2 regions of the Actinoplanes sp. NPDC020271 genome follow, and region 1 is predicted to be linked to the other one. Evidence: predicted binding sites of a transcription regulator. Region 1 holds the regulator's gene; the other holds the start of a gene.
What was found. The regulator HspR, encoded in region 1, represses chaperone genes until heat shock. The targets are predictions, from matches to a motif close to TTGAGTNNNNNNNACTCAA.
Positions count from the first base shown of each region.

Region 2: the regulator HspR is predicted to act here: its motif matches at 2,407-2,425, upstream of lon (endopeptidase La).

Region 1 covers NZ_JBIRWQ010000011.1:206,908-218,335, forward strand. The annotation lists gene dnaK (molecular chaperone DnaK) at 1-1,842, shown strand, start outside; gene grpE (nucleotide exchange factor GrpE) at 1,839-2,444, shown strand; gene dnaJ (molecular chaperone DnaJ) at 2,518-3,720, shown strand; gene ACH442_RS24730 (heat shock protein transcriptional repressor HspR) at 3,741-4,184, shown strand; gene ACH442_RS24735 (hypothetical protein) at 4,257-4,703, opposite strand; gene ACH442_RS24740 (cation:proton antiporter) at 4,904-6,112, opposite strand; gene ACH442_RS24745 (cation:proton antiporter regulatory subunit) at 6,159-6,656, opposite strand; gene ACH442_RS24750 (sugar efflux transporter) at 6,700-7,902, opposite strand; gene clpB (ATP-dependent chaperone ClpB) at 8,047-10,632, shown strand; gene ACH442_RS24760 (hypothetical protein) at 11,207-11,428, shown strand, end outside.
Region 2 covers NZ_JBIRWQ010000013.1:156,297-167,724, reverse strand. The annotation lists gene ACH442_RS27170 (Pls/PosA family non-ribosomal peptide synthetase) at 1-609, shown strand, start outside; gene ACH442_RS27165 (M1 family metallopeptidase) at 606-1,934, shown strand; gene ACH442_RS27160 (hypothetical protein) at 2,059-2,319, opposite strand; gene lon (endopeptidase La) at 2,498-4,744, shown strand; gene ACH442_RS27150 (hypothetical protein) at 4,772-5,131, shown strand; gene ACH442_RS27145 (hypothetical protein) at 5,164-5,634, opposite strand; gene ACH442_RS27140 (helix-turn-helix transcriptional regulator) at 5,764-6,597, opposite strand; gene ACH442_RS27135 (oxidoreductase) at 6,700-7,524, shown strand; gene ACH442_RS27130 (hypothetical protein) at 7,580-8,743, shown strand; partial or broken gene ACH442_RS27125 (transposase) at 8,840-9,010, opposite strand; gene ACH442_RS27120 (hypothetical protein) at 9,280-9,465, shown strand; gene ACH442_RS27115 (LD-carboxypeptidase) at 9,546-10,535, shown strand; gene ACH442_RS27110 (hypothetical protein) at 10,837-11,428, shown strand, end outside.

The DNA.
Region 1 (11,428 bases):
GTCGGCATCGACCTCGGCACCACGAACTCCTGCGTCAGCGTTCTGGAAGGAGGCGAGCCCACCGTCATCGCCAACGCGGAGGGCTCCCGGACGACGCCGTCGATCGTGGCCTTCGCCCGCAACGGCGAGGTGCTGGTCGGCGAGGTCGCCAAGCGCCAGGCGGTGACGAACCCGGACCGGACCATTCGTTCGGTCAAGCGGGAGATCGGCACCAACTGGTCGATCGACATCGACGGTAAGAAGTACACCCCGCAGGAGATCTCCGCGCGGGTGCTGATGAAGCTCAAGCGCGACGCCGAGGCGTACCTGGGTGAGCAGATCGCGGACGCGGTCATCACCGTCCCGGCGTACTTCAACGACGCCCAGCGTCAGGCGACCAAGGAGGCCGGCGAGATCGCCGGTCTGAACGTCCTGCGGATCGTGAACGAGCCGACCGCGGCCGCGCTCGCCTACGGCCTGGACAAGGGCTCCAAGGAGCAGACCGTCCTGGTCTTCGACCTGGGTGGCGGTACGTTCGACGTCTCCCTGCTGGAGCTGGGCGACGGCGTCATCGAGGTCAAGTCGACCTCCGGTGACAACCACCTCGGTGGCGACGACTGGGACCAGCGGATCATCGACCACCTGGTCAAGACGTTCCGCGGCGAGCACGGCATCGACCTCTCGCAGGACAAGATGGCCCTCCAGCGTCTGCGTGAGGCCGCCGAGAAGGCCAAGATCGAGCTGTCCGCTGCCACCACCACCAGCATCAACCTGCCCTACATCACCGCCGGGGCGAACGGCCCGCTGCACCTGGACACCTCGCTGTCCCGGGCCGAGTTCCAGCGCATGACGCAGGACCTGCTGGACCGGTGCAAGGGCCCGTTCGAGTCCGCGATCAAGGACGCCGACGTCAAGCTCTCCGACATCGACCACGTCATCCTGGTCGGCGGCTCGACGCGGATGCCGGCCGTGACCGAGCTGGTGCAGAGCCTGATCGGCCGCGAGCCGAACAAGGGCGTCAACCCGGACGAGGTCGTCGCCGTCGGTGCCGCGCTGCAGGCCGGTGTGCTCAAGGGCGAGGTCAAGGACGTTCTGCTCCTCGACGTCACCCCGCTGTCCCTGGGCATCGAGACCAAGGGCGGCATCATGCACAAGCTGGTGGAGCGCAACACCACCATCCCGGCGCACCGTTCCGAGGTCTACACCACGGCCGACGACAACCAGCCGTCCGTGCTGATCCAGGTCTACCAGGGTGAGCGCGAGATGGCGGCGTACAACAAGAAGCTCGGCACCTTCGAGCTCAGCGGCATCGCGCCGGCTCCGCGTGGCGTCCCGCAGATCGAGGTCTCCTTCGACATCGACGCGAACGGCATCGTGCACGTGTCCGCCAAGGACCTGGGCACGGGCAAGGAGCAGAAGATGACGATCACCGGTGGCTCCGCGCTGCCGAAGGAAGACATCGAGCGCATGATGCGCGACGCCGAGTCGCACGCCGACGACGACAAGAAGCGCCGCGAGGACGCCGAGGCCCGCAACCTGGCCGAGCAGCTGCAGTGGCAGACCGAGAAGTTCCTGGCCGAGAGCGGCGACAAGCTCCCCGAGGACAGCAAGAACAAGATCGGCGAGGCGCTCGGCGAGCTGCGTGGCGCGCTCGGCGGCACCGACATCGAGAAGATCAAGTCGGCGCACGAGCGGCTGTCGCAGGTCTCGCAGGAGGCCGGCTCGGCCCTCTACTCCCAGGGTGAGGCCCCGCAGGCCGGTCCCGCGGACGCCGGTGCCCCCGGTGGCGCGACCGGTGCCGGCCCGGCCGGCGGTGGCGACGACGTCGTGGACGCCGAGATCGTGGAGGACGACAAGAAGTGAGTGCCAAGGACGACGACAACGACGGTCAGGCGGCCGAGCGGGAAGTCATCCAGGGCGAGATCGACTCGACGACCGAAGAGGCTCCCAAGAAGAAGCGCGGGGCACACCGCGCACCTGACCAGGAGGACGAGGCTCGGGTGGCCGAGGACACCAAGCCCGACGGTCTCGGTGCCGAGCTGGCGGCGGTGCGCAGCGAGCTCGACGAGCGGACGCACGACCTGCAGCGGGTGACGGCGGAGTACGCCAACTACCGCAAGCGGGTCGACCGCGACCGGGGCGCGGCCGCCGAGCAGACCACCGGTGCGGTGCTCACCGCGCTGCTGCCGGTGCTCGACGACATCGACCGGGCTCGCGAGCACGGTGACCTGGTCGGGCCGTTCGCCTCGGTGGCGGAGCAGCTCACCGCGGTGACCGGCAAGCTCGGCCTGGTGGCCTTCGGGGAGAAGGGCGACCCGTTCGATCCGAATCGCCACGAGGCGGTCGCCCACCAGACGTCCGCGGATGTCACGGAGGCGACCTGCGTCGAGGTGATGCGTCGTGGCTACACGCTGGGCGAGCGGCTGCTGCGCCCGGCGATGGTCGCCGTCGCCGATCCGGAGTGAGTTTCCGTTGTGGTCCCGCCCGCCGGTTCGCCGGCGGGCGGGACTTCACCCGTAAGTCGAGGAGGTGGACCGGGTGAGCTCGAAGGACTGGCTCGAGAAGGACTTCTACGCCGTTCTTGGCGTGAACAAGTCCGCCACAACCGACGAGATCAAGAAGGCGTACCGGAAGCTCGCCCGCGACCTGCACCCCGACCGGAACCCGGGCAACAAGGAGGCCGAGGAGAAATTCAAGGCCGCCTCCGAGGCGTACGACGTTCTGGCCGACGACAAGAAGCGCAAAGAGTATGACGAGATGCGCTCCCTGTTCGGCTCGGGCGCGTTCCGTCGTGGTGCGGGCCGGCCCGGCGCGGGTGGGGCGCAGTTCGACCCGTCCGACCTGTTCGGCGGGTTCACCGGCGCGGCCGGGGCCGGCGGTGCGGACCGCCGGTTCGGTGGCACCGGCTTCTCCGACATCTTCAGCTCGATCTTCTCCGGTGGCGGCAACGCTCCGGGCAATCCGGCCGGGCGGCGTGGCCCGCAGCGCGGCCGGGACGTGGAGACCGAGGTGACGCTGGACTTCGCGCAGGCCGTGCGGGGCACCACGCTGCCGCTGACCCTGCGCACCCCGGGTGCCTGCGACACCTGTCACGGCAGCGGGGCCAAGCCGGGCACCACGCCGCGCGCGTGTGCCAAGTGTCAGGGCACCGGCTTGATCTCCAGCAACCAGGGGTCGTTCAGCTTCTCCGAGCCGTGCCGTGAGTGCCAGGGCTCGGGCAGCATCGTGGACGAGAAGTGCCCGGAGTGCCGGGGCACCGGTGGCGTCACCAAGAGCCGGACGATCAATGTCCGGTTCCCGGCCGGTGTCGCCGACGGGCAGCGGATCCGGCTGTCCGGCCGCGGCGAGCCGGGTGACCGGGGTGGTCCCGCCGGCGACCTGTACGTGCAGGTCAAGGTGCGTCCCGACGACCTGTTCGGGCGCAGCGGCGACGATCTCACGCTGACCGTCCCGATCACCGTGGCCGAGGCCGTTCTCGGCACCGACCTGCGGGTCCCCACCCTGGACAACCCGGTCACGCTGCGGGTGCCGGCCGGTACGCCGAGCGGCCGCAAGCTGCGGGCCCGGGGCAAGGGCGTGAGCCGTAAGGAAGGGCAGTCGGGCGACCTGATCGTCACCGTCGAGGTACAGATTCCGTCCGGCGTCACCGGCGAGGCCCGGGACGCGCTGGAGAACTTCGCGAAACTGACCCCGCCGGCCGGGCGGGAACGGCTCGAAGCGCGGTTGCGCAAGGCCGGCTAGGGACCTTCCGGAGGTGGCACATGTATGAAGAGATCAGCATCTCGGTGGAACAGGCCTCCGACGCGAAGGTCCTGATCATCTCGGTGGCCGCCCGGCTTGCCGGGATGCACCCACAGACGCTCCGGCAGTACGACCGGCTCGGGCTGGTCCAGCCCGGCCGGGCCGGCGGCGGTGGCCGGCGATACAGCCAGCGCGACGTCGCCCTGCTCCGCGAGGTGCAGAAACTCAGCCAGGAAGAGGGCGTCAACCTGGCCGGCATCAAGCGGATCATCGGCTTGGAGCAGCTCGTCGGCGACCTGCAGCAGCGGGTCACGGAGCTGGAGCACCAGTTGGAGGACGCGTATGAGCGCATCGCTCAGCTGGAGTCGATGAACCCGTACGCCGGCCGGGGTGATCTTGTTCGTCAGGAGAGGCACTCGACCGCTCTCGTGGTGTGGCGCCCGCGCCGCTCTCCGGACAAGTGAAGTGTCGGAAAACCAGAAGCGGCGGCCCTCCGGTTCGGAGAGCCGCCGTCACTGCATGTAGTGACCGAATGATTACCTTCGGTTGAAGAGGCCGACCCGCCGCGGGTTGCGCACCAGGCCGCCCTCCATCCAGTCGTGGTGGTCGAACAACTCCGGCCGGGTCATCAGGACCCGGCAGTTGTGCGCCCATATCTGCATCGGCTCGTCGCCGACCTGCTCGGCGCGCTCCATGAACTTCTTGAGCCGCCGTTTGCGCTGGCTGGATGCGTTCTGCCGAACGCCGTCCGCCGCGTAGATGTACATACAGTGCTGCGCGAACCGGCGGGCCGGACACTGCCGGTCCATGGCCAGTTCGAACAGGGTCGGGCCGAGCACATCGCCGGAGATCAGCAGGTCCCAGTCCTTCGGCATCGTGCTCAGCGGCACTGCCTCGGGGTGGTAAGCCCACGCCTCCAGCTCGGCCGGCCGGGGGTCGACCGGGTTGCCGAACCCGATGAAAGTCGCCTCTCGCACACTCAACGCCGCCGCCTTATTCACCCGTCCGGAACCGCGACAGGAATCACACCGTCCGTCGCGCGTGTCGAACGTCCCAATACAGAGAGTCGTCGCGGCGCAACGGTAGCGCGATCAACGAGTGAACGGAAGTGTCAAGAGTTCACATTCAGATACTGGACAGTAACTTTTGGCTTTGCCCCAGGTTGTGCTGTTCGTTACCAAGATCACTCAACCGTGGGCAGCGGTTTTGTCGTGGAACGCTGTGCTGCCATCCGTCTGTGCACCAGCCGCTTGAACCAGCCGTAGTCCGGCAGGCGGGCCAGCATCGGGCCGGTGACGACGGTGATCAACACGTACGCGGTGGCGAGCGGAGCGAGTCTCGGCTCAACCCCGGAAGCGACCGCGAGCCCGGCGATGACCACCGAGAACTCGCCGCGAGGGGTGAGCGCGAAGCCGGCTCGCAGCCGCCCGGGCAGCGCGATCCCGGTGCGCCGGGCGGCTAGGTAACCCGTAGTGATCTTGGTCAGCATGGTGAGCGCGGCCAGTCCGAGCGCGGGCAGCAGCACCGGCGGCATGTCGGCCGGGTCGGTGGAGAGCCCGAAGAAGACGAAGAACACCGCCGCGAACAGGTCACGCAGGGGCGACAGCATCTCGGTGGCGTGGTGGGCGACCGGGCCGGAGAGCGCAATCCCGACCAGGAACGCCCCGACCGCCTCGGAAACCTTCAGCTCAGCGGCCACGCCGGAGACGAACAGCGTCAGACCGAAAACGCTCAGCAGGAGCGCTTCCGGGTCCTTCACCGACATGAACCGGCTGATCGGGCCGCCGTAACGGATCGCCACGACCAGCACCGCAATCACCGTGACCACCGCGACACCGAGCGTGCTCAGCCCGCCGAGCAGCCCCACCCCGGCCAGTACCGCGGTGGCGATCGGCAGGTAGAACGCCATCGCCAGGTCCTCGATGACCAGCACCGAGAGGATCACCGGCGTCTCCCGGTTGCCGAGCCGGCCCAGGTCGGCGAGCACCTTCGCGATCACTCCGGACGAGGAGACCCAGGTGATCCCGGCCAGCACCAGCGCCGCCTTCGCGTCCCAGCCCAGCAACACCGCGAACAGGGCGCCGGGCAGCGCGTTCAGCAGCATGTCGATGACACCGGCCGGGGCGGCCGAACGCAGGTTGCCGACCAGCTCGTCGGCCGAGTACTCCAGACCCAGCATGACCAGGAGCAGGATCACCCCAATCTGGGCACCGATCCCGATGAACTCCTGGCTGGCCGAGAGCGGCACCAGGCCGCCCTGCCCGAAGGCGAGACCGGCCAGCAGGTAGAGCGGGATCGGCGAGAGCCCGAACCGGCGGCCCGCCCGGCCGAGCATCCCGAGGCCGAACAGGAGCGCCCCGATCTCGATGAGCAGGACGGTGGTGTGGTGCACTCCAACCCCCGGTTTTCCTTTGGTTTTCCGCCGCGGGCTGGCTCAGTCAGCCGGTGGTGTCGCCGGCCAGGATGGCGGTGACGCCGTCCAGCCCGTCGCGGGTGCCGACGGCGACGACCACGTCGTTCGCCTCGAACTGGAAGGACGGGCCGGGGGAGGGGATCACCTCGCGGTCGCGCAGCACGGCGACGATCGAGGCGCTGGTGCGGGTGCGGGCACGGGTGTCGCCGAGGCGGCGGCCCACGAACCGGGAGCCGGCCGGCAGCGCGATCTGCTCGGTGAGCAGGCCGGCCGCCTGCTGGCGCAGCCCGGCGAGCTGGCCCAGCATCAGCGACGCGCCGAGGACGTCGGCCAGCGCCTCGGCCTCGTCGTCGGTGAGCGGGATCGAGGCCAGGCAGGCATCCGGGTCGTCGACGTCGTAGAGCACCAGGTCGCGGCGACCGTTGCGGTGCGAGACCACCCCGACGGTCCGCCCCGAGGACGTCACGAGATCGTGTCGGACGCCGATTCCCGGCAGCGGAGTCTGTTCCACCCGTACGCGCACGATCACCACGTTAGCCCGCGAGCAGTGACTTGCGTCGCGTCCGTCAGACGTTCCCCGTCCTGATCCCCGGGATCGGCTCGATCGGGGTCCGGGCCGGCGGGCGGGCGATGAGCAGCAGGATCAGGCCGAGAACTGCCAGACCGAGATTCATCATGTAGGCGAGGCGGTAGTCGTACCCCTGGGCGACGCCGAACAGCGGTGCCGCCAGGATCTGCCCGAGCGGGAACGTGTTGGTGAACATCGTCGTCGCCCGGCCCGGATGCGAGGGCATCAGATCTTGCACGTACGAGATCCCGAGCCCCGAGTTCGTCGCGATGAACACCGCGTTCAGCACCTGGGCGGCGGCCAGCATCCACACCGAGTGCGCCGCCGCGGCCAGCGCCTGGTACGCCACCCCGCTCACCGCGCCCGCCAGGATCAGCACGCGCAGCGGCACCCGCGTGCTCAGCGCGCCGAAGCCCAGCATCAGCGGGATCTCCAGCGCGGCACAGAGCCCGAGGACCAGGCCCGAGTCCCCGACGCTGCCGTGCAGGTTCTTCGTGACGAACAACGACATCGCCTGCACGCCGAGGACCATTGTCGTGGTGATCAGCACGAACCCGCCGATGATCGGGTAGGCGGCCCGCGGCGGGCGGAAGTCGTCACGGCCGCCCTTGGTGGCTGGCGCGGGCGCCTCCAACTCGGGCAGCCAGCGTGTGGTGATCAGGGCCGCGATCAGGTAGAGCACGGCGGCGGTGCCGTAGACGTACCGGAAATCGGTCTTGTCCAGAAGGATCGCGGCGAGCGGTGGGCCACCCACCCAGGCGATCGAGAACACCGTGCGCAGCGAACTGATCCCCATGGCCGCGCGGGTCGGGTTCTCGCTGGTCAGGACCTGTCGGGCATAGGCGAACGACTGCGGGTAGAACGAGCCGGCGACCGCCGTGGCCGTGACGGTCAGCGCCAGCAGGACCCAGTAGTTGCGGACCACCGAGGTCAGCCCGGTGCCGGCGCACCCGGCGAGGGCGGCCGCGATCAGCAGCGTGCGGCGCATCGGCCGGCGATCCGAGATCCGGGCCAGGACCTGCGACATCGCGACGCCGGAGAGCGCGGCGACGATCAGGAACGCGGAGACCTGGACGGGGCCGGCGTGCACCGCGGTGCTGAGAAACAGCCCCAGGAACGGGCCGACCACCGCGGTTGCGATCCCGGAGGCGAGAAAGATGAAGCCGAGCGGGAGCAGCCGCCGGGACAGGAGGCGCGTCACCCTTCGAACTTACGGCCCTTCGGCTGGAGAGCGCTCTCGGTGGTGGCCACCATCACCACGGGTCTGCCCGGAGGAGGTAAAGTTGAGTGGAATACGCTCAAGTCTGTTGGGTTACACCCGGTGGGACGCCGATCAGGGGAGCTCATGAACGCCGAACGTTTGACCACCAAGAGCCGCGACGTGATCAAGGGCGCCGTGGCCAACGCCGCACAGAGCGGGCACGCCACGGTCGAGCCGTGGCACATGCTGCTCGCCCTGCTGGACACCGCCGGGTCCACCGCGCCCGCACTGTTGCGTGCGGTCGGTGCAAATCCCGCGGACGTACGCCGTGCCGCCGCCCGCGCCGTCGAGCAGCTGCCCAGTGCCCGCGGCGCCAGCACCGCCGAGCCCAGCCTCTCCCGCGAGTTCGTGAACGCGATCGGTGAGGCCGAGCTGATCGCCCAGCCCCTCGGCGACGAGTACATCTCGACCGAACACCTGCTGGCCGGCCTGGCCCGGGGCGGCGGCGCGGTCGGCCAGACCCTGAAAGGCGCCGGTGCGACCGAGGAGGCGCTGGTCGCGGCGTTCCCGCAGGTGCGCGGTGGGGACCGCAAGGTGACGAACGCGGACCCCGAGCAGACCTACAAGGCGCTGGAGAAGTACAGCGTCGACCTGACCGCACAGGCGCGTGAGGGCAAGATCGACCCGGTGATCGGCCGCGACGCGGAGATCCGGCGCGTGGTGCAGGTGCTCTCACGGCGTACCAAAAATAATCCGGTTCTGATCGGAGAGCCCGGTGTCGGCAAGACCGCCATCGTGGAAGGGCTCGCCCAGCGGATCGTCGCCGGTGACGTGCCGGAATCGCTGCGCGACAAGACGCTCGTCTCCCTGGACCTGGGCGCGATGGTCGCCGGCGCGCAGTACCGGGGCCAGTTCGAAGAGCGGCTCAAGAGCGTGCTGGAGGAGATCCGCAGCTCGAACGGGCAGGTCGTGACGTTCCTCGACGAGCTGCACACGGTCGTCGGCGCCGGCAAGGGCGAGGGCTCGATGGACGCCGGCAACATGCTCAAGCCGATGCTGGCCCGCGGTGAGCTGCGCATGGTCGGCGCGACCACGCTCGACGAGTACCGCGAGCACATCGAGAAGGACCCGGCGCTGGAACGGCGCTTCCAGCCGGTCGTGGTCGGCGAGCCGACCGTCGAGGACACCATCGGCATCCTTCGTGGGCTCAAGGGCCGGTATGAGGCACATCACCGGGTGCAGATCACCGACGCCGCGCTCGTCGCCGCGGCCAGCCTCTCCGACCGCTACATCAGTGACCGTTTCCTCCCGGACAAAGCGATCGACCTGATCGACGAGGCCGCCTCCCGGCTCCGCATGGAGATCGACTCCCGGCCGGTCGAGCTCGACCAGCTGCAGCGCCAGGTCGACCGGATGCGGGTCGAGAAACTCGCGCTCAGCAAGGAGACCGACCCCGCGTCGGTGGCCCGGCTGGAGCGGCTCGACCGTGACCTCGCCGACCGCGAGGAAGAGCTGACCGCGTTGAACGCCCGGTGGGAGCGCGAGCGCGGCGGCCTGAACCGGGTCGGTGAGCTGAAGAAGCAGCTCGACGAGGCGAAGGCCGCGCAGGAACGAGCGCAGCGCGACGGTGACCTGCTCCAGGCGTCCCGCCTGCTCTACGAGGTGATCCCGGGCCTGGAGAAGGAGATGGACGCCGCCGCCGAGTCGGAGGAGGAGAACACCGAGCCGCCGATGGTCAAGGAGGAGGTCGGCGCCGACGACATCGCCGAAGTGATCTCCTCGTGGACCGGCATCCCGGCCGGCCGGATGATGGAGGGCGAGACCGCGAAACTGCTTCGCATGGAGGAGTCCCTGCAGGCCAAGGTCATCGGCCAGCGGGAGGCGGTCGCCGCGGTCGCCGGTGCGGTCCGCCGGGCGCGAGCCGGCATCGCCGACCCGGACCGCCCCACCGGCAGCTTCCTCTTCCTCGGCCCGACCGGCGTCGGCAAGACCGAGCTGGCCAAGGCCCTGGCCGGCTTCCTCTTCGACGACGAGCGCGCGATGGTCCGCATCGACATGAGCGAGTACGGGGAGAAGCACTCCGTGGCCCGTCTCGTCGGTGCCCCACCCGGTTACGTGGGTTACGAGGAGGGTGGACAGCTCACCGAGGCGGTGCGTCGCCGGCCGTACAGCGTGGTCCTGCTCGACGAGGTGGAGAAAGCCCACCCGGACGTCTTCGACGTGCTGCTCCAAGTGCTCGACGACGGGCGGCTCACCGACGGGCAGGGCCGCACGGTCGACTTCCGCAACGCGATCCTAGTGCTCACGTCGAACCTCGGCTCGTCCACGGCCGACTTCACGATGAGCGACGAGGAACGGCACGACGAGGTACTGGCCGTGGTCCGGGCACACTTCAAGCCCGAGTTCCTGAACCGGCTCGACGACATCGTGGTGTTCCACGCGCTGACCAAGGACGACCTGCGGGAGATCGTCGACATCCAGCTCAGCCGGCTGCGGGCCCGGCTCGCCGAGCGGCGGCTCACGCTGTCGGTGGGGGACGACGCGGTCGCGTGGCTGGGCGAGCACGGCTACGACCCGATCTACGGCGCCCGGCCGCTGCGGCGACTGGTCCAGGCCACGATCGGCGACCTGCTGGCCAAGGCACTGCTGGCCGGGGAGATTCAGGACGGCGACAGCGTGCTGGTCTCGACCAACCAGACCGGTGACGGGCTGACGATCCAGGCCGGTTAGCTCCCATGGAAAAGGGGCCCCTCGGGGCCCCTTTTCGCTTTCACTTCTCGCTACGAAGCTTCTTCTCGTTGCCGGTACGCGTGGGTCATCAGGATGTCCGTGATGGCGTGCTCGCCATCCGCGGACCAGATCCTGATCCCGTCCCGATGGAGTTGATATCGGACGTCCTTGAAGCGGGTCCGGGTGTCGTCATGGTGAACGACGGTCAAGGTGTCTGCGTGCGGCATGGGACTCACCGGTCCTTGTCAGGTCTGGGGCGGCCGCGGTGTGGTCACGCGGCCGGCGCAATCGGGAAGGCGCCCGGAATCGGTCTGCCTCGGCCCCGGCGATGTGTGAGCGGGGCGGGCGACTCGTGCGGGCAGCAGGCGTCACTGGAGGTCTCTGGAGCCTGCCGGACGCCATGTCAAGGAAGTCTAGGGGGTGGCGGCCAGCAATGTCGCCCCTCGATCGAGCGACCCTTTGCGGGCATTTGCATCATCGTCGCCCGATGTTGCCACAGCGTTGCCCAGGGTGCGTGCCGGTCGCGGGACCTGGTTCCCGACCGATACCGTGAACGGATCTAGAGGAGGACTCTGTGACCGTTCCCACGTATCCACCGTCGCCGTATCCGCCGATGCCGCCACCGCACGGGCGGCCGGTCACCGTGACGATCGCGTCCGCGCTGCTCTTCGCGGTCGCCGCCATCCAGGTGGTGTACGGGATCCTGACCTTCTCGGCGCTCAGCAAGGCCGCGGATGTCTACGACGCGGCATACAGCGGCACGGAGTTCGCCGACCTCGGCGCCACCGTCGTCGGA
Region 2 (11,428 bases), on a different contig from region 1:
GTCGCGCTCGCGGCGATCTGGCAGACCGCCGGGGGCTGGGTGACCGTGCTCGCCGCCGGCCCGCTCCTGCTGGCCTCGGCGATCGCCGCCGCGCTGCTCGGGACGGCCGCGAAGTGGCTGCTGGTGGGCCGGTTCACGGTCACCGAGCACGCGCTCTGGACGTCGTTCGTCTGGCGCAACGAGCTGGCCGACACGTTCGTCGAGGCGTTCGCCGCGCCGTGGCTGTTCCGTTTCGCCAACGGCACCCCGCTGCTCACCATCTGGATGCGGACCCTCGGCGCGAAGATCGGCCGCGGCGTCTGGCTGGAAACCTACTGGCTTCCGGAGTACGACCTCGTCCGTCTCGGCGACGGTGCCTCGGTCAACCGGGGGTGCGTCGTGCAGACCCACCTGTTCCATGATCGGATCATGGCCATGGACGAGGTGACACTGGGCGCGGGCGCGACGCTCGGCCCGCACGGGATCGTGCTTCCCGGCGCGAGCATCGGTGACGGCAGCACGGTCGGGCCCGGCTCGCTGGTGACCCGCGGTGACGCCGTGCCCGGTGACAGCCGGTGGCTGGGCAACCCGATCGCGGCCTGGCCGGCCACGGCTCGCCGGCGGTCATGACCTCGGCCGCCTCACCCGGCGCCGAGCACTCCACCGATCCGTACCTCCCGGGGCACGGCAACGGTGGGTACCGCGTGCTGCACTACAACCTCGAACTCGACTACAAAGTGTCGACGAACCGGCTGGACGGCCGGGCGGTCATCACCGCCCGCGCCGTCCAGTCGTTGTCGCGTCTCACGCTCGACTTCGGCCGCTCGCGGGTCAAGGACGTCCGGGTCGACGGCCGGCCGGCGAAATTCGACCACCGCCCGGACAAACTGCGCGTCCGCCCGGAACGCACCATCGCCTACGGGTCGATTTTCAAGATCGAGATCAGGTACGGCGGTAAGCCCGCCCCGATCAGCGGGCGATGGGGTGACATCGGCTGGGACGAACTGACCGACGGAGCCCTCGTCGCCAGCCAGCCGAACGGGGCGCCGTCGTGGTTCCCGTGCAACGACCGGCCCGACGACAAGGCGACCTTCCTGGTGTCGGTGACGACCGCGGCGCCGTACACCGTGGTGGTCACCGGTGACCTGGTCAGCCGGCGACGCGAGGCCGGCACGATCACGTGGGTCTACGAGCGCACCGAGCCGACCGCGCCGTACCTGATGGGCGTGCAGGTCGGCCGCTACGAGATGGTGCAACTCGCCCACGGGCGGGTCGTCCAGCGGGCCGCCGTCCCGCCGCGCGTGCAGCCGAACTTCCGGCACGACTTCGGGCGGCACGGCGAGATCATGAACGCCCTGGAGCACCTGTTCGGGCCGTACCCCTTCCGGGAGTACGTCGTGGTCGTCACCGACGACGACCTCGACGACCCGATCGAGGCCCAGGGCATGGCCGTCTTCGGGCGCAACCACGTCGACGGGCGGCGCACCCACGAACGACTCGTCGTGCACGAACTCGCCCACCAGTGGTTCGGCAACAGCCTGACCGTTGCCAGCTGGCGGCACATCTGGCTCAACGAGGGCTTCGCGACGTACGCGGAATGGTTGTGGTCCGGTGCCTCGGGCGGGCGCTCGGCCGCCGCGCACGCCGCCCAGTGGCACGCCTGGGCCGCGACACAGCCGGCCACCATCGCCATCGCGAACCCCGGGGTGGACCGGATGTTCGACCCGCTCGTCTACAAACGCGGGGCGCTCACACTGCACGCGTTGCGGGCGCGGATGGGCGACGCGGCGTTCTTCACGTTCGTCCGCTCCTGGGTCGCCGAACACCGGCACTCGACGGTCACCACCGAGGAGTTCCGCGCGCACGCGGCCCGGTTCACGACCCGCCCGCTCGACGACCTGTTCACCGCCTGGCTCGACCAGCCGGCTCTGCCTCCGCTGCCCCGCACGTTCTAGCCGGCCGGTCCGGCTCACCGCCCCCGGCGCGGCGTGCTTCCCGCCACGAGCCGGTTCCCGCCGTCGATCTGCCGGGAACAACCACGACGGGTGCCGGCCGACCGCGGTGACGTACGCCGGGAACTCAACCCGGCCCGGGGTCGTAGACGATCGGGCCGGATTCGGCGGCCTCCTTCTTCAGCTGGGCGAGGCGGCTCGGGGTCAGCGGTCGGCTGTTCTCCTCGACGACCTCCGACAGGCTCTTGCCGCCATGATTCTGGCCGTCGTCGAGCACGTACCCGCCGGGCGTGGGCGTCTCGTCGCGGGCGTGGGCGGAACTGACGACGGCGAGCGCGCCGGTGACCACCGCGACGACGGCGGCGGCCACGGCGTATCGGGTTCTCATCAGGCGTTTCATCTCGGCCGGGACGGGCCGGAGCTGAGGGAATGTTCGCTGAAAGTGAACGGTGGAAGATCATCGACCCCTTCCTGGTTGAGCCGCGTGTACTCAACTTTCGGAGGTACCGGTGACCAGCAAGCGTCTCCCTGTGTTGTTCCTCGACGACATCGTGCTGCTCCCCGGCATGGTCGTGCCCGTCGAGCTGGACGAGAAAGCCCGCGCGACCGTCGACGCGGCCCGCACAGCGGCCGGTTCGGAGTTGCTGATCGCTCCGCGGCTGGAGGACCGTTACGCCTCGTACGGTGTCGTCGCCACCATCGAGCAGGTCGGCAAGCTGCGCGGCGGCGCGTCCGCGGCGGTGCTACGGACCGGCGTGCGCGCCCGGATCGGCAGCGGCGTGACCGGCCCCGGTGCGGCGCTGTGGGTCGAGGCCGAGCCGGTCGAGGCCGGCACGATCGGCGAGCACGTCCGTGAGCTGGCCGCCGAGTACAAGAAGCTGGTCGTGAGCGTGTTGCAGCGCCGCGAGGCGTGGCAGGTCATCGACTCGGTCAGCGCCATCGACGACCCCGGTGACCTGGCCGACACCGCCGGCTGGGCGCCGTACCTGTCCGGCGACCGCAAGCGTGAGCTGCTGGAGACCCCGGACGTCGAGGCCCGGCTGAAGCTGTTGATCGAGTGGACCGGTGACTTCCTGGCCGAGTCCGAGGTCAGCGACAAGATCGAGACCGATGTGCGCGAGTCGGTCGAGAAGCGTAACCGTGAGTATCTGCTGCGCGAGCAGCTCAAGGCCATCCGCAAGGAACTGGGCGAGGGCGAGGCCGACGGCACCGACGACTACCGGGCCAAGGTGGAGGCGGCGGAACTGCCCGACGCCGTACGGGAATCGGCTCTTCGCGAAGTTGACAAGCTGGAGCGGGCCGGTGACCAGAACCCGGAGGCGGGCTGGATCCGCTCCTGGCTCGACACCGTCCTGGACCTGCCGTGGAGCGTCCGCACCACCGACAACACCGACCTGGACGCGGCCCGCGCCGTGCTGAACGCCGACCACCACGGGCTCGACGAGGTCAAGGACCGCATCGTGGAGTACCTGGGCGTCCGGGCCCGCCGCGAGTCCCGTGGCCTGAGCGTCGTCGGCGGGCGTGGCTCCGGCGCGGTGATCCTGCTGGCCGGTCCGCCCGGAGTCGGCAAGACCTCGCTCGGCGAGTCCGTGGCGCGCACTCTGGGCCGCAAGTTCGTCCGCGTCGCGCTCGGAGGCGTGCGGGACGAGGCCGAGATCCGCGGCCACCGCCGTACCTATGTGGGAGCTCTTCCCGGGCGCATCGTCCGCGCCATCCGCGAGTCGGGTTCGATGAACCCGGTCGTCCTGCTCGACGAGGTCGACAAGATCGGCAGTGACTACCGCGGCGACCCGGCGGCGGCCCTGCTCGAGGTGCTGGACCCGGCGCAGAACCACACGTTCCGCGACCACTACCTGGACCTCGACCTGGACCTGTCCGACGTGCTGTTCATCGCGACCGCGAACACCCTCGAGACGATCCCGCAGGCGCTGTTCGACCGGATGGAGCTGATCGCGATCGACGGCTACACCGAGAACGACAAGGTCGCCATCGCCCGCGACTTCCTGGTGCCGCGGCAACTGGAGAAGGCCGCGTTGTCCGAGGGGGAGGTGACGGTCACCGAGGGCGCTCTGCGCGAGATCGCGGCGAACTACACCCGAGAGGCGGGCGTACGGTCGATGGAGCGCCTCCTCGCCAAGGCGTTCCGCAAAGCGGCGCTGGGTGACCTGCCCGCCACGGTCGACGCGCCCGACCTGAAGGACCTGATCGGCCGTCCCCGGTTCACCCCGGAGTCCGCCGAGCGCACCGCCGTCCCCGGCGTCGCCACCGGTCTGGCCGTCACCGGCATGGGCGGCGACGTGCTCTACATCGAGGCGTCGCTGCTGCCCGGCGACAAGGGCGGCCTGTCCGTCACCGGCCAGCTCGGCGACGTGATGAAGGAGTCGGCGCAGATCGCCCTCTCCTACGTCCGGGCGCACGCCGGTGAGCTCGGCATCTCACCCGAGCAGCTGGACCACCCGATCCACCTGCACGTGCCGGCGGGCGGCACCCCCAAGGACGGCCCCTCGGCCGGTGTCACGATGACCACCGCGCTGGTGTCGCTGCTGCTCGGCCGCAACGTGCGGGCCGAGGTCGGGATGACCGGCGAGGTGTCACTGACCGGCCGGGTCCTGCCGATCGGCGGCGTGAAGCAGAAACTGCTCGCCGCGCAGCGGGCCGGGCTGACCGAGGTCTACCTGCCGCAGCGCAACGAGCCGGACCTGGACGACGTGCCGGCGGACGTGCTGGACGCGTTGACGGTCCACATCGTCTCCGACGTCCGCGAGATCCTGGAGACAGCTCTGGAGCAGGTCGCCGTCGGCGCGGCTGCCTGACCCTTCCACCTCCGGCCGTGGCCCCGGTTGATCCGAGGGCCACGGCCTTTTCTGTCCCCGAGCCGATCGAGCCGTACGCCGGAGGAGGTCGTCGACAACTACCTCCGTGAGCGTCTCGTCGAGCGGGACGACGCTGCGGCGAAGCTGCTCCGATGCCAGGCGCCGAGTGTCGCCCCGATGGACGCCTGCGTCGCCGGCATCCTGGACCGGGAGAAACGCTTCGGCTTCACGATCGACTCGACCTGGGCCGGCCGGCGGACTTCGACCGGGTCAGCCGTGCAGGCCGACCTCACGAGAACCGTCTCCGAGCGACTCACGGAACACGAGGCGTTCGGCCTGGCCGACGAGAACGGTCGGAAGGTCTGCGCCGCCGCCACGCCAGGCTGAGACTCCAGGCCGTCGCATCGGAGGTGAGCCGGTCACCCGGCGGCGCGGACGCTCGTCGTCCGGGTCACCGACGTGTCGCGGCGACGGCGGGCGAACCCGCGCCCGGAGCCCGGCCGGGAGTTCGGGTCGCGGCTGGTCGCGGTCTCGGAGGAGCGGTTCACCGTGCGGCGCAGGCTCGGATGCCGGGTCTCCCAGGCCTCGCGGACCCGGGACGGCAGATGCAGGTCGCGCCACACGCGACGCAGCATGGCCGGGTTTATCAGATCCTCGACCTCGCCGCAGCCGGCCGCCTCGCACAGGACCTGTGCGTAGGCGTGCCGCAACTGGGCGGGATCCTCCAGGTCGTAGCGGCGGCGGCTGGCATGCCCGCAGGCCATGTGATGGGGGACTTCGAGCACGCCAAGGCTGTTGCCGTGCAGATCGTCGATCCGGTCAGGAACGGCTGGGGCCCGGTGCGCGGCGCTGCGATCCCGGCGCCCGTCACGGGTGGCGACGTACGACATGTCCCCAGGTTAGGACGCCGCGAGGCCGCCTTCGCCGATCTCCGGCCCACCGGTGACGAGGGTCTGCCGGAGTGCCCGATGAGACGCCAGATGTCACGGAGCCGCGGCCGGCGGCGCGCGGGTCGGGGGTCATCGCGGGGTGGACATCTGCTGGGTGCCGATGGCGGCGAGCAGGTCGAGTTTGCCGCGCGCGTCCGAGCCGGGCCGGGGGCTGTAGACGATGAGGTGCAGATTCGAGCCCTGGGTGGTGAGCGCGTCGCAGTCCAGCGCGATGTCGCCGACCTCCGGATGCTCGACGATCTTGCGAGAGCTCTGGTGCTCGGCGACGTCGCTGCGCTGCCACAACTCGCGGAAGCGGGGGATCCGATTCAGCCGGGTGATCAGCGCGGCGACCTCCGGGTCACGCGGGTAACGGCCGGTGGTGGCACGCAGGTCGCTGACCATCGATTCCTCGAACTGGGCGCGCTCCCCGGCGGTCTGCCGGACCCGGGACAACCCGTCCTCGAAGTGCGCGAGCAGGACGTTGCGGAAACCGGCGCCGTGCACCGTCGGGTCGCCGAAGGTGGCCGCGAACAGCGGATTCCAGTGCAACAGTTGCCAGGCCGCGTCGTAGACCGCGAGCGGGTGGCCGACGAGCTGATCCATGATCCGGTAGAGACTGCCGGGGATGATCCGGGGGACCCGGTCGGGGTCGGCCGCGTGCCCGGCGAGGCGCATCAGGTGGGCCTGCTCGGAGTCGGAGAGCCGCAGCGCGCGGGCCAGCGCCGAGCACACCTGCGCCGACGGCGTCGGGGCTCGTCCCTGTTCGAGGCGCACCACGTATTCCACGGAGATGCCGGCCAGCACGGCCAGCTCCTCCCGCCGCAGGCCGGGCACGCGCCGCGGGGAGAGGTGGGCGAGACCGACGGTGGCCGGGTCGAGCCGGTCCCGCCAGACCCGGAGCGCGTCGCCGAGCTGATCCATGCCCGCCATCGTGACGCATCCCTGCCGCATCATCCTGGTACCGGCTGTACCAGGATGATCTCTGCCTGCCCGACCGCCTTTTCCGCAGGCAGACTCTTCGGCATGAACGACACGATCACCCTCGCCGACGACCTGGTCCTGACCCGCATCGGTTACGGCGCGATGCAGCTCTCCGGCCCGCAAGCGTTCGGCCCGCCACGGGACCGGGCCGAGGCCGTCCGGGTTCTGCGCGCCGTCGTCGAGCTGGGCATCACCCACATCGACACCAGCGACTACTACGGGCCCTACGTGACGAACGAGATCATCCGGGAGGCGCTGCATCCATACCCGGAGGAGCTCCGGATCGTCACCAAGGTCGGCTTCCGCCGCGGGCCGGACGGCAGCTGGGATCCGTCCCCGCACAACCTGCGCGAGCAGGTGCAGGACAATCTGAAGCGCCTCGGCCTGGACGCGATCCACGGGGTGAACCTGCGGGCGGCGGGGCCGGGGTCGATCGCCGAATCCTTCGAGCAGCTCGCCGAGCTGCGGCGGGAAGGCCTCGTACACCATCTGGGGTTGTCGAACGTCAATGCCGAGCAGATCGCCGAGGCGCGCCGGATCGCACCGGTCGTCTTCGTGCAGAACATGTACAACGTGGTCCTGCGCGACGACGACGCGCTGATCGACGAGCTCGCCGCCGAGGGGATCGGCTACGTGCCGTTCTTCCCGCTGGGTGGCTTCGCGCCGGTGCAGTCCGCGGTGCTCGACGAGATCGCCGCCTCGCTCGGCGCGTCGGTGCAGCAGGTGGCGCTCGCCTGGCTGCTGCGGCGCTCGCCGAACATCCTGCTCATTCCCGGTACCTCGTCGGTCGCGCACCTGCGTGACAACGTCGCCGCCGCCGACCTGGTCCTGCCCGAGGAGGCGATTGCCCGGCTCGATTCCCTCTGAGGTCGGTCCGTGCCATCCTGGCATCGACAGTGATGACTTCATGCGGGGTGGCGTCATGCGGATCAGCCGAGCTTTGATCACCCTGGTCGTCGCCGGTGCGGCGCTCACCGTGCCGGTGGCGGCGCTGGCCGACGTGCCGCCGCCGGCACGGGTCGTCTCCCGGTACGAGACGGCCGGTGGTAACACCGTCAGCCGCGACTGCGGTTACAGCGCTACCCTGCCGTCAGCGAGCGGCCAGGCGCTGTGGACGTTCTGCGACACCGCGATCAACGATCCGGCCGGCACCACGATCGGCTTCATCGGCGGCTCGACCGCGGCGGTCGGCTCCTACACCGCGGGCCAGGTGCCGAGCACCCTGAGCGAGCTGCCGACGCCGCCCGCCGCGCCGGCCGTGCCGAGCACCCGGGCACCCGCGCCGTTCCTGCCCACCCCGATCGGGCTCGTGCTGCCCGGCACGTCCACCGCCTGCGGTGCGAGCGGCACGTCGTCGTATGCAGCGTCCTGGATCTCCGGTCTGGCCCGGGGGCCGAACCGCACCATCAGCGGCCGCAACGGCTCGTCGCTGCTGTTCCTGACCTACTCGAACGTGTGCGTCTACAACAACGCGTGGACCACCCAGAGTTACGGCGTCACGTTCTACGACCCGGCGACCAACCAGCTCGTCGGCGCGGCCACCGTCTTCCCACGGCCCGCCGCCGGCGAGCTGCCCTGGCAACGACGGCTCGGCTCGCCGACGTTCGCCGCCGACGGATATCTGTACCTCTACACGTCGCTGTGCACGTCGTCGGCGTTCGGCGCGTGCGGCGACGGGACGGTCATCCTCGCGCGGACCCCGTGGTCGGCGAGCACCGGCTGGTCCACCGCCGCCAGCTATCAGTACTGGACCGGCACCACCTGGTCCACCGACCCGGCGACGGCGGTGTCCGCGCTACCGGGCGCCCGCCCGTTCGGCGTCGACGTGCGGGTCTTCCCCGGCCGGGGTTACGTCGCGATCGAGCAGACCACGATCGCCGGCCACTACCGAGTGTGGTCGGCCGCCGCGCCGACCGGCCCGTGGACAGCCGGCGCCGAGAACGTCCTGCCCGGCTGCGCCGACACCACCACGAGCTGGTGCTACGCGTTCATCGGCCATCCGGAGTTGAGCACGTCGACGTCGCTGTACATCTCGCACTACCAGCCCGACGACAAGCACGTCCGGGTCGTCGCCGTCCCCTGGTGAAGAGGATGACAGGCAAACCTCGCTGCCGGCCGAGCCCTTCCGGGCTGCAGCGAGCAGCTGGTCACGGGCTTGCCAGGCGTCGCCGCCGGTCACGGGCCGCAGCGGAGTATGCGCGGCCAGGATCAGCCCCGTCCACCGGTCCGCGGCGGCCGGCTCGCGAAGTTGCGGTGCGGTCCAGCCGAGAGTCTGTTTGAGCAGGCGGAAAATGTGTTCGATGTCGAAGCGGCGTAGGAACGCCTGCCGGCCCCGGTCGACATCCTCGGCGGTGGCCACTGCCCAGCGTCGGTCAGCCGGTCGACGAGCTGCCGGACCTGCGAGCACGTGATCGTCGTGACGTCCGCGCCGGGTGGCAGGCGGCCCGCGTCGAGCAGCGCGGTCCAGGAGGTGCGGCCGGTCTCCAGGGCGGCGACGATCTGGCTCTCTCGAACCGCCGATCTGGCGTTCGGATCGACGTCACCGTGACGCCGATCCGAACGCGTCGTGAAGGCCGGCAGGGGGTCTGAGCGCATTGACGGATGCGGCTAGTGTGCCGAGCCGTGGATGTCGCCCGCAGCTTCCTGGTGGAAGGCGATGCTCGCCAGCCCGATGCGCTCGCCGGACTGTTCCTGCACGGTTCGCTCTGCTGGGGCGAGTTCTTCGCCGGCAGCGATGTGGACTTCGTCGGTGTCTGGGCACGGCCACCCGACCATGACGCTCCCCGTCCGAGTGGATCACCGAGCTGATCCGATCGATCGGCTTGACGATCGGGCCCGGTCGCGGCAACGTCGGCCGGGTGACTGTTTCTCGCCGTACTCTCATCGCTGTGGCAACCGCTGGCGCTGCCGTCGCGTCGGCTTCTCCGGCCCGGGCGGATGGCCGCGACGTCGTCCGGCCACGTGCGCTGAGCCCCGGCGACCGGGTGCGGTTGATCGCCCCGGCCGGGGTGCCGGACACCCGGGTGGCCCGCGGCGTCGAGATCCTGCAGAGCTTCGGCCTGGTCGTGGAGGCCGGGGAGCATCTCTCCGACAAGTACGGCTACCTGGCCGGCACCGACGAGGCCCGGCTCGCGGATCTCAACGCGGCGTTCCGCGACCCGGGCGTGCGCGGCGTCTTCGCCGTTCGCGGCGGCTACGGCACCCAGCGGATCATCGACGGCCTGGACCTGGCCGCGGTCCGCCGCGACCCGCGTGTCTTCGTCGGTTTCAGCGACCTGACCGTGCTCAGCGGCCGGTTGTGGACCGCGGCCCGGCTGGTCAGTTTTTACGGCCCGATGATGAACTGGAACGACGCGCGCCTGGGCCCGGCCGAGATCGAGTCGCTGCGCCGCGCGGTGATGACGACCGATCCGATCGTGCTGACCAGCGATCCGGCCGAGCCGAGCGCCGCCGTTTCCGTCCCCGGCGTGGCGACAGGGACGTTGCTCGGCGGCAACTTGACGATGATTCAAGCCGGCGTGGGTACGGCCGATCTCCCCGACCTGCGTGGTGCCATCCTGCTCTTCGAGGACGTGGACGAAGCGCCGTACAGCTACGACCGCATGCTCACCCACCTGGTCCGCAGCGGCGCCCTGCGCGGGATCAAGGGCGTGGCCATCGGTCAGTTCACCAACGCGCCGGTCACGAGTGGTCAGTGGACGGCGGCGCAGGCGGTGCAGGACCGGCTCGGTGGTCTGGGGGTGCCGGTTCTGGGCGGTTTGCGCGTCGGGCACGGCAACGGTCAGCTGACCGTTCCGCTGGGGACGCGCGCGACGATCGACACCGCGGCCGGAACGTTGACGGTCGCGGCCGGCGTGCGGGCCGAATCGGCCTACTGACCTCAAGTCGGAAATGGCGTTTGCGCAGGTCGCGCGCGAAAATACGCCTCAGTTGATCTCCTGGCAAGACGTCGAGACCGGCCACTGTCTGAATGCCTCGCAGTACTGACTGGTCGGCTGTGACAATCGGTCGAGTCGACGTCACTCCTTGCTGTTCTCCAGTCGTACTGTTCCTCCGACCATCCTGTGTGGCTCCCCGGTCCGGAGCATGGCGAGGACAGCGCCCGCGTGCACTTTCGACGCTGCCCCGAGAGAGTGAGCGAAAATGACTGCAGGGTCGCGCGGGCAACCGTTCGGTGTCGTGACACGGGTGCTGCTCCCGGTCGTCCTGGCGATGTCGGTGACCATGCTGTTCGCCATGGTGTGGCAGTCGGCCGGCGACGAGTCGGACTTCGCCTCGCTCGAACGCGACGGTGTCACCTACATCCAGGCGCTCGGTCCGCTGGAGATCGCGCTGACCGACGCCGAGGCGGCCACGGTCAGCGGCGGCGCGGCGACGGCCGGGGAGGTGAGCCGGGCGGTCGACGCCGTGGCCCGCGTCGACGGCCAGTTGCGGGACCGGTTGGGCACGCAGGATCGGTGGGCCGGGCTGCGTGCCAAGATCGAGGCCCTGCCGGCGAGCGGGGACGCGGCGAGCGTCATCACTGCCTACGGCACGGTCCACGACCTGCTGCTGGCGCTGATGGACAAGGTCCGCAACAACTCCGAGCTGATCCGCGACCCGGCCGCCGACCTCTACTACCTCGAGGACGGCGCCGCGCAGGAGCTGCCGGAGGGCATCGCGGCTGCCTCCCGCTACACGAACCTGCTGGTCAGTGCGGCCGGTTCGGCGGCCGCGGAGCGGGCCGAGGCACTCGTCGACATCAGCTCGGCCGGCTCGGACGTGGCGAGCA